DNA from 4 places in the Pseudomonas asplenii genome. Region 1 is predicted to be linked to each of the others. Evidence: predicted binding sites of a transcription regulator. Region 1 holds the regulator's gene; each other region holds the start of a gene.
What was found. The regulator FliA, encoded in region 1, starts transcription of late flagellar genes. The targets are predictions, from matches to a motif close to CTAAAGTTTNNNNNNNNNNNGCCGNTAA.

Region 2: the regulator FliA is predicted to act here: its motif matches at 1,961-1,988, upstream of BLU37_RS13095 (flagellar protein MotY).
Region 3: the regulator FliA is predicted to act here: its motif matches at 1,468-1,495, upstream of BLU37_RS01975 (methyl-accepting chemotaxis protein).
Region 4: the regulator FliA is predicted to act here: its motif matches at 850-877, upstream of BLU37_RS27240 (methyl-accepting chemotaxis protein).

Annotation. Positions count from the first base shown of each region.
Region 1 is NZ_LT629777.1:3,480,680-3,484,145, forward strand. It holds gene flhF (flagellar biosynthesis protein FlhF) at 1-408, shown strand, start outside; gene fleN (flagellar synthesis regulator FleN) at 530-1,363, shown strand; gene fliA (RNA polymerase sigma factor FliA) at 1,360-2,100, shown strand; gene BLU37_RS16025 (chemotaxis response regulator CheY) at 2,292-2,663, shown strand; gene BLU37_RS16030 (protein phosphatase CheZ) at 2,686-3,466, shown strand, end outside.
Region 2 is NZ_LT629777.1:2,867,560-2,871,025, forward strand. It holds gene BLU37_RS13080 (peroxiredoxin) at 1-101, shown strand, start outside; gene rnt (ribonuclease T) at 175-852, opposite strand; gene pyrC (dihydroorotase) at 849-1,895, opposite strand; gene BLU37_RS13095 (flagellar protein MotY) at 2,052-2,966, shown strand; gene BLU37_RS13100 (argininosuccinate synthase) at 3,096-3,466, shown strand, end outside.
Region 3 is NZ_LT629777.1:431,021-434,486, reverse strand. It holds gene BLU37_RS01985 (aminotransferase-like domain-containing protein) at 1-451, opposite strand, end outside; gene BLU37_RS01980 (DUF4124 domain-containing protein) at 1,076-1,381, shown strand; gene BLU37_RS01975 (methyl-accepting chemotaxis protein) at 1,563-3,188, shown strand; gene BLU37_RS01970 (DedA family protein) at 3,153-3,466, opposite strand, start outside.
Region 4 is NZ_LT629777.1:6,181,432-6,184,897, reverse strand. It holds gene BLU37_RS27240 (methyl-accepting chemotaxis protein) at 1-820, opposite strand, end outside; gene BLU37_RS27235 (CPBP family intramembrane glutamic endopeptidase) at 1,034-1,825, opposite strand; gene acnA (aconitate hydratase AcnA) at 1,959-3,466, opposite strand, start outside.

The DNA of each region.
Region 1 (3,466 bases):
ACCGCCGGCCTGCAGGCCAGCGACCCGGCCTTGCGCATGCAGTTGGAAAGCCTCGCCGGTCGCGGGATCAAGGCGAAGAATTACCTGGTGCTGGCCACGACCAGTCAGAAGCAGGTGCTCACCGCTGCCTACCACAGCTACAAGCGTTGTGGCCTGGCCGGTTGCATCCTGACCAAGCTGGACGAGACGGCAAGCCTTGGCGAAGTGCTGAGCCTGGCCATCAGCCATGAACTGCCGGTGGCCTATCTGACCGATGGGCCGAGGATTCCGGACGATCTGCATTTGCCCCGTCGCCACCAGTTGGTGAGCCGCGCGGTCAGTGTGCAAATGCAGGAAGAACCCAGCGAAGAGGCCATGGCCGATATGTTCGCTGACATCTACCACAGCCCGTCCAAGCGAGTGGGGTGAGGTAATCATGAAGACGTTGCAATGCATCTACATCGATGGTCTGCCAGGCATTAGGTTCCTTGGGGAACGCGCAGCCAGTTATGTGGCCTTCCGTCTAAGCAAGACAAGGTAAGAAGAGAACATGGGCAGCATGCATCCCGTACAGGTGATTGCGGTGACCGGCGGCAAGGGTGGCGTCGGAAAGACTAACGTGTCAGTGAACTTGTCGCTGGCGCTGGCTGAGCTTGGCCGGCGTGTCATGTTGCTGGATGCCGATCTGGGGCTGGCGAATGTCGACGTTCTGCTGGGACTGACCCCTAAACGGACCCTGGCCGATGTGGTCGAGGGCCGCTGCGAGCTGCGCGATGTGATGCTGCAAGGCCCTGGCGGAATCCGTATCGTGCCTGCGGCCTCCGGGACCCAGAGCATGGTCAACCTCAATCCGGCCCAGCATGCCGGGCTGATCCAGGCGTTCAGCGATATCGGCGACAACCTGGATGTGCTGGTTATCGATACCGCTGCGGGTATTGGTGATTCGGTCGTCAGTTTCGTTCGCGCGGCCCAGGAAGTGCTGCTGGTGGTCTGCGACGAACCCACCTCGATCACCGATGCCTATGCGCTGATCAAGTTGCTCAACCGCGATTACGGCATGAATCGTTTCCGCGTGCTGGCCAACATGGCCCAGAGCCCGCAGGAAGGTCGCAACCTGTTTGCCAAATTGACCAAGGTCACGGATCGTTTCCTGGATGTCGCTCTACAATACGTAGGTGCCGTTCCGTACGACGAATGCGTTCGCAAGGCTGTGCAAAAGCAGCGTGCGGTCTACGAAGCGTTCCCTCGTTCGAAATGTGCCCTGGCGTTCAAGGCTATCGCGCAGAAGGTCGACACTTGGCCGTTGCCCGCCAACCCACGCGGACATCTGGAATTCTTTGTCGAACGTTTGGTGCTTCAAACGAGTGCGGGACCGGTACTATGACTGCAAGTGGCTATCGCATGTATTCCAAGTCGTCGCGTGACAGCCAATATGAATTGATCGAGCGCTACGCGCCCCTGGTCAAGCGGATCGCTTATCACCTGCTGGCGCGGCTGCCGGCCAGCGTCCAGGTCGAGGATCTGATCCAGGCGGGGATGATCGGCCTGCTCGAGGTTTCGACCAAATACGATTCAGGCAAGGGCGCGAGTTTCGAGACTTATGCCGGTATCCGTATCCGTGGGGCGATGCTCGATGAGGTGCGCAAGGGGGACTGGGCACCGCGTTCGGTTCACCGCAATACGCGCATGGTCAGTGACGCAATTCGCTCAATTGAAGCGAAAACCGGTCGTGACGCTAAAGATCATGAAGTTGCAGCCGAACTCCAATTGAGTCTCGATGATTATTACGGGATTTTGAACGATACCTTGGGCAGCCGATTGTTCAGTTTCGACGACCTGTTACAGGACGGCGAGCATGAAGGGTTGCATGAGGATGGCGCGAGTGCTCATCTTGAACCGTCGCGCGATCTGGAGGATGAACGCTTCCAGAGCGCACTGGCGGATGCGATTGCCAATTTGCCGGAGCGTGAGCGGCTGGTGTTGTCGCTGTACTACGACGAGGAACTGAACCTCAAGGAAATCGGTGAGGTGCTGGGGGTCAGCGAATCGCGAGTCAGCCAGTTGCATAGCCAGTGCGCAGCCCGTTTGCGGGGGCGTTTGGGGGAGTGGCGAGCGCGTTGACAGGCAGTGTGTGGGGGGCACTGCGAATGAGACCGATGCAGCGTGTGACGGTGTATTGGCGACTCGGCCGGTGGGGGTTTCCATGCAGTAGGGTACAGAGCCTTGTCGAGTGTTGTGCCGAATTGATTTAACAGCGCGTCCAGGTGCTGAGACGCGTTTAAGACTGCTTGGAGGTCGAATTGAACAAGAACATGAAAATCCTCATTGTTGATGACTTCTCAACGATGCGGCGGATCATCAAAAACCTGTTGCGTGACCTCGGGTTCACCAACACTGTCGAGGCCGACGATGGCATTACCGCTATCCCGGTGCTCAATAGTGGCAGCATCGATTTTCTGGTCACCGACTGGAACATGCCCGGTATGACCGGCATCGATCTGCTGCGCCATGTCCGTGCCGACGAAAAGCTCAAGCACCTGCCGGTCCTGATGGTCACGGCCGAAGCCAAGCGCGAGCAGATCATCGAGGCTGCCCAGGCGGGTGTGAACGGCTATGTGGTCAAACCATTCACGGCCCAGGCGTTGAAAGAGAAGATCGAAAAAATCTTCGAACGCATCGGTTGATGAAGTCCGCCACGGGGGCGCTATGGAGCACAACGAATATTCTCTCGGCGATTTTGAATCGACCCTGAAAAAACATGCTCGCGAGCTTGTTGAAAGCCTTGAAAAAGGCCGCTTCGGCGACGCGGTGCAAATGATCCATGAGCTGAACCAGACCCGTGACCGCGGCTTGTATCTGGAAGTCGGCAAGCTGACCCGCGAGTTGCACAGTGCGATCGTCAATTTCCAGATTGATCCCACGATGCCGCAAGCCGAGGAAGTCTCGCAGATCACCGATGCTACCGAACGCCTGTCCTATGTGGTCAGGCTGACCGAGGCGGCGGCCAATCGCACCATGGACCTGGTGGAAAGTGCGACGCCTCGGGTCAATGGCCTGAGCGACGAAGCCAAGGCGCTCAGCGCCGATTGGGGGCGGTTCATGCGACGTGAGGTCGGTGCCGAGGAATTTCGCGCACTGGCTCGGCGGGTCGACGTTTTCCTGACGCGTAGCGAGCAGGAAACCCGGGCCGTTTCGAGCGACCTCAATGACATTCTGCTGGCCCAGGATTATCAGGATCTGACCGGTCAGGTGATCAAGCGTGTCACGCAAATGGTCACCGAAGTCGAAAGCAACCTGCTCAAACTGGTGTTGATGGCCAGCCAGGTGGATCGCTTTGCCGGTATCGAACATGACCGCGAAGAGATCCTCGCGCAAAAAGATCCACAAAAACAAATGGAAAAGGGTGAAGGTCCGCAGATTCATGCCGATAAACGTGAAGACGTTGTGTCCGGCCAGGACGATGTCGACGATTTGCTTTCCAGCCTTG
Region 2 (3,466 bases), 610 kb from region 1:
GCGAAGTCTGCCCTGCCAACTGGAAAAAAGGCGACAAGGGGATGAACGCTTCGCCAGAAGGCGTTGCTGCCTACCTGACCGAGAACGCCGGCAAGCTGTAAGCCGCCGTTTCACGGACAAAAAAACCGGCCTACAGGGCCGGTTTTTTCATGGGCGCGATTCAATCGGACGGGATCAGTCGTTGAAGTCTTCCCAGCCACCCATTTCTTTCCAGCGGTTGACGATGCCGCAGAACAGCTCGGCGGTCTTCTCGGTGTCATAGCGTGCCGAGTGCGCCTCGCGACCGTCGAAGTCGATCCCGGCGGCCTGGCAGGCTTTGGCCAGAACGGTCTGGCCATAGGCCAGGCCGGCAAGGCTGGCGGTGTCGAAGCTGGAGAACGGGTGAAACGGGTTGCGTTTCATGTCCAGGCGCGCCACGGCGGCGTTGAGGAAGCCGAGGTCGAAGCTGCTGTTGTGGCCGACCAGGATCGCCCGCTTGCAGCCGTTGGCCTTGAGCGCCTTGCGCACGCCACGGAAGATGTCGGTCAGCGCGGTTTCCTCGCTGACGGCCATGCGCAGCGGGTGATCGAGCTTGATACCGGTGAATTCCAGGGCTGCCGCCTCGACGTTGGCACCTTCGAACGGTTCGACCCGGAAGAAGTAGGTGTGCTCGGGGAACACGAAACCATCTTCGTCCATGCCGATGGTGGTCGCGGCGATTTCCAGCAAGGCATCGGTGGCCGCGTTGAAGCCACCGGTTTCTACGTCGACGACAACCGGCAGGTAGCCGCGAAAGCGTGCCGCCATCGGATGGCGGGGGCCGCTAGAGGCGCCGTTGCCTTCCAGTTCGTCGTCGAAATGATCTTCACTCACAGGGTTTCCTCCAGCAGGCGCCAGCGCAGTTTTTCACCGGCGCGCAGCGGGATGACGGACAGCTCGCCAAAGGGCAGGCTGGCGGGGGCGGTCCATTCTTCGCGAACCAGGGTGATGCGCTCGCTGTTCGGCGCCAAGCCATAGAAGCGCGGGCCGTGCAGGCTGGCAAAACCTTCGAGTTTGTCCAGGGCATTGCGCTGCTCGAACGCCTCGGCATACAGCTCGATGGCCGCATAGGCGGTGTAGCAGCCGGCGCAGCCGCAGGCTGCTTCCTTGGCGTGCTGGGCGTGGGGCGCCGAGTCGGTACCGAGGAAGAACTTCTCGCTGCCGCTGGTGGCGGCGTCGAGCAGTGCCGACTGGTGGGTGTTGCGCTTGAGGATCGGCAGGCAGTAGAAGTGCGGTCGGATACCGCCTACCAGCATGTGGTTGCGGTTGTACAGCAGGTGATGCGCGGTGATGGTCGCGCCGACGTTGGCCGAAGCCTCGTTGACGAACTGTACGGCATCGGCAGTGGTGATGTGTTCGAACACCACTTTCAGCGTCGGGAAGCGTTCGACCACACGACGCATGTGTTCGTCGATGAACTGCTTCTCGCGGTCGAACACGTCGACCTCGCTGCGGGTCACTTCACCATGCACCAGCAGGGGCATGCCGACTTCGGCCATGGCTTGCAGAACGTCGAAGATCTTGTCGACGCTGGTCACGCCGGAGTCCGAGTTGGTGGTTGCCCCGGCCGGATACAGTTTGGCCGCGTAGACGAAACCACTGGCCTTGGCCGCGTGGATTTCCTCGGGCTGTGTGCGATCGGTGAGGTAGAGCACCATCAGGGGTTCGAAACGGCTGCCGGCCGGCCGCGCCGCGAGAATGCGCTGGCGATAGGCATCGGCTTCGGCGGCGTTGCGTACCGGAGGCACCAGATTAGGCATGATGATGGCGCGACCAAAGGTGCGCGCAACATCTGCAACAGTGTGGGGTAACGCAGCACCATCGCGAAGATGGATATGCCAGTCGTCGGGACGCAGCAGGGTCAGGCGGTCGGACATTGGGGATTCCAGGCGGGTCGAACTCAGGGGAATGCTACCGGAAAAGACTCTCTCAGGCACTCGCTATCAAGTTTTGCCGAATGCAACCGATAGCCCGAAGGTATGGCGTAGAACCGGTACGTCAGTCTCAAAGTCGTGGAACCATTGGAGCCTCCCGTGCGCCAGCGTTATTTAGCCTTGCTCAGTATGTTTGCCAGCCTGCCGGCCATGGCATTGACTTTCCAGACCCGTCTGGAGAGCATCGAGTGGAAGGTGGAAGGGGACAAATTCGAGTGTCGGCTGACTCAGCCGATCACCGATTTCGGTGCCGGCGAGTTCGTGCGTCGTGCGGGCGAACAGGCAATTTTCCGACTCAAGTCCAATAACCACGTGCTGGGCAGCGGTTCGGCGACCTTGTTGGCGGCGGCGGCGCCTTGGCAGCCCGGACGCGGCGACATCAACCTGGGTTCGGTGAAAGTCGGCAATGGTGATGTGCTGTTCAACAGCTCGCAGGGGCAGGCCGGCAGCCTGTTCCATGGTCTGCTCGAAGGTCGTAGCCCATTGGTCCGCCACTATTCCCGCGAGGGCGGGGTTTCCGAAGTGCGCCTGCTGCCGGTGAAATTCAACCAGGCCTACAGCGATTTCCAGAGCTGTACCGCCAAACTGCTGCCGAAGAACTTCGAGCAGATCAAGCAGGCCGAAGTCGGCTTCCCGGATGGAGGCATCGAACTCAACGCCCAGGCCAAGGCCCAGTTGCAGGGTATGCTGGACTTCATGAAGGCTGATCCGACCGTCAACCACATCGAACTCGATGGGCATTCGGACAATAGCGGCAACCGTCTGACCAACCGTGACCTGTCGCGCCGTCGCGCCCTGGCGGTGATGGACTTCTTCAAGGCTGGCGGTATTCCGGAGTCGCAGATCGTCATGCGTTTCCATGGCGAGCGGTATCCACTGGTGCCCAACACCAATCCTGGCAACCGGGCGAAGAATCGTCGGGTCAACATCCATCTCGAGCGTGCTCCGGCTGCCCCGGCTGCCGACAAACCGGCTCCCACGGCGGCGGCCGGGAGCGCGGCAACGACCTCCTGAAACGGCTGTTATCGTCGCGCGCTCGACATTATCTGTCGCTTTGCCGTCCCTCGCTGTCGCGCCTCTGTAAATCCACGGTGTTGGCCGGTAGAATCGGCGCTTTCCGTACAACCCCCGTGGAGTGATGGCATGGCCGACGTAAACAAGGTCGTTCTCGCGTATTCCGGCGGCCTGGACACTTCGGTGATCCTCAAGTGGCTGCAGGATACTTATAACTGTGAAGTGGTGACCTTCACCGCTGATCTGGGTCAGGGCGAAGAGGTCGAGCCTGCTCGTGCCAAGGCCCAGGCCATGGGCGTCAAAGAGATCTACATCGACGACCTGCGCGAAGAGTTCGTCCGTGATTTCGTGTTCCCGATGTTCCGTGCCAATACCGTCTACGAAGGCGAGTACCTGCTGGGTACTTCCATCGCACGTCCGCTGATCGCCAAGCGTCTGATCGAGATCGCCAACGAAACCGGCGCCGATGCCATTTCCCATGGCGCCACCGGCAAGGGTAA
Region 3 (3,466 bases), 3.0 Mb from region 1:
GGGAGGGGCTGCCGAGCAGATACGGATCCTGGCGCAAGGCCTTGATCATGTGGTCCTGGAGTGTTTTCAATGGATAGATCTGCGCGCCGCAGTAGGCGCTGGCGAGATTGACCTGGATCGAGGCCTGCTGGCTGGCCTTGACCACCGCAGAAACCTGCTCGTGGATACCGACGTAATGACTGGTATCCAGTGGCAGCAGCGCTTCGTTGGCGGTCGAAATTGCCAGGGGCTTGGCCGGTTGGCGAATGAAGTTGCCGGAGCGTGGGCGGGCTTCCAGCACGCCGTAGTCTTCCAGTTGACGACAGACCTGGACGGCGGTGGAAAGGCTGATGGCATGTTTTTCCATCATCAGGCGAATGGATGGAAAGCGTTCACCGGTCTTGAGTGTTCCGTTCTGGATGGCGTTGAGGTAGTGGTTGGCGAGTTGGCGATAGAGGGGAGGCGAGTTCATATTGACCATCGAAGTCGCATCACGGAAGTCGTGACTGTAAAGCGCATTACTTATTGCCGGCGGACCCGTGATGCTTTCAGGGTGGGAGGGAGGTTCTTGGTACATGACCATCGGGCATCCCCTATCCATGGCGCGGCCCTCCTGATCAGGCAGGGAGTCTCTGCTGGCTTGCAGGGTGTTGTGGTCTCCGGGGACTTTGCAAGTTCGATAGCCATCAGATGCGATGGTTTTTCTGCGCGGCGCCGATCATTCGAAGAGGGGAAGCGGAGTTGGCTGATTGGCCATGGACTGAAGTGAATGCGATCGAGGTATGGCGAAAGGCTTACAAATGGACACCGAGATCTCCTCTTTCCGGCCTGTGGGCGGGGGGTTAATCTTTACTCACTGCTGCTACGCAAGGATGTGTACAGCGTCATGGAAGACAGACCCAGGCCAGGATGGCCGACGACAGGAGTCGTGATGGTCAGCAAAGAACCCGCTTCGGCGGGTTTTTTGTGGCCGGTGGAAAAGTGATGTTTCACTTAATCTCCCGGTCTTTTGGTCTTAAGATCCGGCCAGCCGTGCGTTGCTGCCCAGCAACTGCACCGAATGTAGGTATGACCGTCGCCGCCAAGGATGCTTAAGATGGGCAAATTCTGGTTTTTCATGATCCTGGCCGTGACCTCGGCTACCGCTATCGCGGGCGATGCCTACAAATGTGTAGGAAATGACGGCAAAGTCAGTTTTGCTTCCCAGCCTTGCGCCCCGGGCCAGGGTGTATCGACCTGGCTGGCTCATACCCAGCACACAGAGCTGCACAGTCTGGTTCCACAGGATGCCAGTGCAGATACGATCAACAAGCGAGCCACGCGCATTTTGCGCACGAGCTATCGCGCCGCCATCCATTACAAGGTCTCGATCGTACCGGCTGCTGGGCAAAAGACGCCCTAGAGCGACCGGATTTCTTGCGCCAGTCACAACAGACTTCCAGTCGGTGTGCAGGGGGCTGGCAGCTGGCCCTATTTTCCGATGTACATTTCAAGTTGTCATATGACTTGCCGATAAGCTGTGAATCGTCGGCGGCCACGCCCACGTCATTTCACTTCGGATCATCCAGGAAAAGGCTGCCGTCATGTTTCTTCGTCGATTGAATATTGCGCCTCGCGCCGCACTCGGGTTCGCTTTGATTGCGTTGCTGGTGGCTCTGCTTGGCCTGTTTGCCCTCGAAAAGATGGCGAGTATCCGGGACAGTGAAGTGGCGGTTGAAACCCAATGGCTGCCGAGTATTCGCGGTGGCGACGAGATTCGCGAGATCATGCTGCGCATCCGTACGATCTCCCTGCGCATGGCCCTGGACCCGGACCCGAAGAATATCGCCACGTACCGTTCCCAGATGGATACCCGCGACAAGGAACTGAGCGCGAAGATCGTTGCATACGACAAGCTGGTGACCACGCCTGAAACGCGCGTCTTGTATGACCAGTTCAAGTCGACCTTCGCCACTTACCGCACAGGTATCGCTCAATCGTTCACGCTGGCGGAGCAGGGGCGACGCGACGAATTGATCAAACTGCTGCTGGTGGACATGAAAACCGTGGTCGACGGTTCCGGCAAGCAGCTCACCGACCTGGCGGACCTCTTCAGCAAGCGGGTCGAGGCCGAGAGCCTGAAGGCCGAGGCGCACTACAGCAGTTCCCGGACCGTCGTCATTCTGTTTATCGCCCTGGCCGCCCTGGCGACCGTGGGCCTGGCAATGTTGCTCACCCGCAGTATCGTCAAGCCGCTGGGTGAGGCACTGGGCGCCGCGCAGAACGTTGCTCGTGGTGACCTGACCCGCGATATCGAGGCGCAAGGCACTGACGAGGTGAGTCAACTGCTCGAAGCGCTGGCGACCATGCAGCAGACTTTGCGCAACACCTTGCAGGGCATCACCGGTTCGTCGGCGCAACTGGCGACCGCAGCGGACGAGTTGAATGCGGTGACGCTCAACAGCACCCGGGACCTGCAACAGCAGAACGATGAAATCGAGCAGGCGGCCACCGCCGTCAATGAAATGACCGCTGCGGTGGAAGAGGTGGCGCGCAATGCCGTGTCCACGTCCGAGGCCACTCGCGAGTCCAGTGAGTCGGCTCAGTTGGGTCAGGAGCGCGTCAGTGAAACGGCCGAGGCGATCAATGCCCTGGCCGGCGAGGTGGAGCAGACCGGCGAACTGGTGCAGTCACTCGCCACCCAGTCTCAGGATATCGGCAAGGTGCTCGATGTGATTCGGGCGATTGCCGAGCAGACCAACCTGCTGGCCCTCAACGCCGCCATCGAAGCGGCCCGTGCCGGCGAGAGTGGGCGCGGTTTCGCGGTGGTGGCTGACGAGGTGCGGGCGCTGGCCCATCGTACTCAACAATCGACCCAAGAGATCGAGCAGATGGTGCATGGCATGCGCAGCAGCTCGACCCAGGCCCTGGATTCGATGCAGGCCAGTTCCCGGCGTGCCGCCAGTACCCTGGTTCTGGCCGAGCGCGCGGGCGATGCCTTGAAGACCATCACGGCCTCGGTGCATCAGATTCATGAGCGTAATCTGGTCATTGCCAGTGCTGCCGAGGAGCAGGCCCAGGTGGCCCGTGAGGTCGACCGCAACCTGGTGAACATTCGCGACCTGTCGCTGCGCTCTGCGGCCGGCGCGAATCAGACCAGCGCTTCCAGCCACGAGCTGGCGCAACTGGCCAACTCACTGCGCGGGATGGTCGGGCAGTTCCGCCTCTGACCGGCGCGCCTTGCGCCGGGCCCGTTGATGGCGGATCAGGGCGATACCGGCCATCAACAGCACCACGCCAACCGCGATGGGCAGACGATAGGGTTTGAGGTTGCCGAACATCTCTTCGAGAAACTCGCCAGCCCAATAACCGCCCGAGGCGAACAGGGTGGCCCAGACCAGTGCCCCGAACAGGTTGATCACACTGAAGCGCAGCGGCGACAGGCCGCTGGCGCCGATTACCAGCGGGCCGACCAGGCGCATGCCGTAGAGAAAACGCACGGAAAACA
Region 4 (3,466 bases), 2.7 Mb from region 1:
GACGGTCGAGACCGTCGGAACTCTTCTGCGCCAGGTCGTCGGACTGCCTGGCCTGGGCATTGAGATGTTCGGCGGTGTCCTGCAGACGGGTCAGGCAGGTCTTCAGGCGTGCTTCCTGGCTGAGGATCGACATCTCCAGGCGGGCCTGGGCGCCTCGGCTGTCGGTGTACATCTGGGCGATCAGCGGGTCCGAGGTGGTCTGTTCGGCCAGGCGTAGCAGGCGCTTGAGGCCGCGTTGCTGCCAGCTCAGGCCCAGCAGGCCAAGTGGCACCGAAACGGCGGCGGCGAGGGCGAAGCCCCAGTGGGAATCGAGCCAGGCACCGATCAGGAAGCTCACCTGGCTGACCAGTATGAACGGCAGCCAGTCCTGTAACATCGGCAGCCACTTGTCCTTGCGCGGAATCGCCGACTTGCCCTGGTTGATGCGCAGGTAGAGCGCTTCGGCACGGCGGATCTGTTCAGCAGTGGGCTTGACCCGCACCGATTCGTAGCCCACCACCTGGTTGCCTTCGAAGACGGGGGTCACATAGGCGTTGACCCAGTAGTGGTCACCGCTCTTGCAGCGATTCTTGACAATGCCCATCCATGGCAGGCCTTGTTTAAGCGTGTTCCACATATGCGCAAACACCGCTGTCGGAACATCCGGGTGCCGCACCAGATTGTGCGGAGCGCGGATCAGTTCTTCGCGTGAGAACCCACTGATTTCGACGAAAGCGTCGTTGCAGTAGGTGATCACGCCTTTGGCGTCGGTAGTGGAAATCAACCGTTGCTGAGCAGGAAAGGTGCGTTCGCGTTGGGTGATGGGTTGGTTGTTACGCATGGTTTTTCAATCCGCAAGGCTATGGCAAGTTATCGGCATGACTGTGAAAATGTTGAATATTTTTTCGACTTTCATGACCGTTTCATGATTGGGCTCTTGCGTACCCGCACTCGTCCTTGAATACGAGTCGAACACGCTGGGAATTAACACGCTCAGCTCCTCGCCGAGCTTTTCATCAAACAACTGTACCTCTTGCTACTTTCATCCTTGATATCACGATTGCAACATTGGATAAGTGAAAAATACGAAGTGAACGGTATTGAGCGCGACATGGGTCAGGATGGCCGCAGCCAGACCGCCAAAACGGTAGGCCAGACCATAGCCGACCCCGGCCAGTGTCGCCAGCAGCATCCATTGCCAGCCCGCGCCCACATGGGTGAGCCCGAAAATCAGCGCGGCGCCCAGCAAGGCCAGGGTTTCACCGTGTGGCAAGGACTTCAGGCAGCGGCTCAGACCGCCCTGAATATAACCACGGAACAGCACTTCCTCGACCAGGCTCACCAGCAAGAGGTTGTTCAGCAGCCACCATCCACCGGACTCAGGCCATTTCGGCGCCCAGCCGACGATGCCCAGTAAACTGGCGCAGCCCAGGGCGAGCAGCGAGGTCGCGACCCAGGCGCTTGCTGCGCTGAGCAGGACGCGTCCTGGCGAGTGGCGCTGGACCAGCCAGGGGCAGATCAGCAGCAGCCAGAAGCCGATCAGCGGCTTGTCGAGATTCAGGTACAGGTTGAACGGTATGGCATCCGGGGTCAGGCGCATGGCGCTGATCACCTGGCCGCTGTGGAAACCCGGCAACCTGTGCAGGGCCAGGGCGACGGCCACCAGCACGAACAGCCCATGTCCCAGGTAGCGGCCTGCCCGGCTGCGGGTTTGCCGGGCGGCCAGGCCGCTTGCCAGCAAGAGGCTGAAACCGAGCAGGCTCGGCAGGCTCAGTTGGCCGACACTCAAGGCCAGTGCATAACCCAGGGACAACAGGGCCAGATAAGGCCAGGGCAGGATGGACATGCAGCTCCTTGGCGAGTTGGACAGCCCCGCCAAACCCGGCGGGCGAGTCATCATAACCCGCACCCCGGGGTGCCTGACTAATGAAAAAATAATGGTCAGACCACTGTTTTTTCAACGTGAGGCGCCGCTTTCCTCAGCCTGCGATCAGTTGTCGCAGCACATAATGCAGAATGCCTCCGGACTTGAAGTATTCAACTTCGTTGAGCGTGTCGATACGGCACAGCACTTCGATCTTCTGCGAATGACCCTCTTCATGCCTGATGATCAGGTCGAGGTTCATTCGCGGTTGCAGTTCGACGCCAGCCAGGCCTTCGATGCTCAAGGTCTCCCGGCCAGTGAGCTGCAGGGTCTTGCGGTTCTGCCCGGCCTTGAACTGCAGGGGCAGCACGCCCATGCCCACCAGATTGGAACGGTGGATACGTTCGAAACTCTCGGCGATCACCGCCTTGACCCCCAGCAGGTTGGTCCCCTTGGCTGCCCAGTCGCGACTGGAGCCGGTGCCGTACTCCTGGCCGGCGATCACCACCAGCGGCGTGCCCTCGGTCTGGTAGCGCATGGCGGCGTCGTAGATCGCCAGCTTTTCCCCCGAGGGCACATGCAGGGTATTGCCGCCTTCCTCGCCACCGAGCATTTCGTTGCGGATACGGATATTGGCGAAGGTGCCACGCATCATCACCTCATGGTTGCCGCGCCGTGAACCGTAGGAGTTGAAGTCCCGCGGCTCCACGCCCTGCTCACGCAGGTAGCGCCCGGCCGGGCTGTCGACCTTGATATTGCCGGCGGGGGAGATGTGGTCGGTGGTCACCGAATCCCCCAGCAACGCCAGTACCCGGGCATCCCGAACATCCTCGATCACCGGCAGCGGGCCGGCGATCTCGTCGAAGAACGGTGGGTGCTGGATATAGGTCGAGTCCTGTTGCCAGGCATAGGTAGCGGCCTGCGGCACTTCGATGGCCTGCCACTGGGCGTCGCCGGCGAACACCTCGGCATACTCCTTGTGAAACATCTCGGTATCGACCCGGGCCACGGCGTCGGCGATTTCCTGGCAGCTTGGCCATATATCGCGCAGGTACACCGGCTGGCCATCGCTGCCGGTACCGAGGGGCTCGCGGCTGAGGTCGATGCGCACACTGCCGGCCAGGGCGTAGGCGACCACCAGGGGGGGCGAGGCCAGCCAGTTGGTTTTCACCAGCGGGTGCACCCGGCCCTCGAAGTTGCGGTTGCCCGAGAGCACCGAGGCAACGGTCAGGTCCGACTGCTGGATGGCTTTTTCGATCGGCTCCGGCAGCGGCCCCGAGTTGCCAATGCAGGTAGTACAGCCATAGCCGACGAGGGCAAAGCCCAATTCATCGAGGTAACGGGTCAGGCCGGCTGCCTCGTAGTAGTCGGTGACCACCTTGGAGCCCGGGGCCAGGGAACTCTTGACCCAGGGCTGGCGTTTGAGCCCCTTTTCCACGGCCTTTTTCGCCAACAGCCCGGCGGCCATCATCACGCTGGGGTTGGAGGTGTTGGTGCAGGAAGTGATGGCGGCGATCACCACCGCACCGTTTCTCAGACGATGGGTCTGGCCTTCGTAGCGATAGTCCGCCTCGCCGACCAGATCGGCATTGCCGACCGCCACGCCACCGCCGCCTTCGCTTT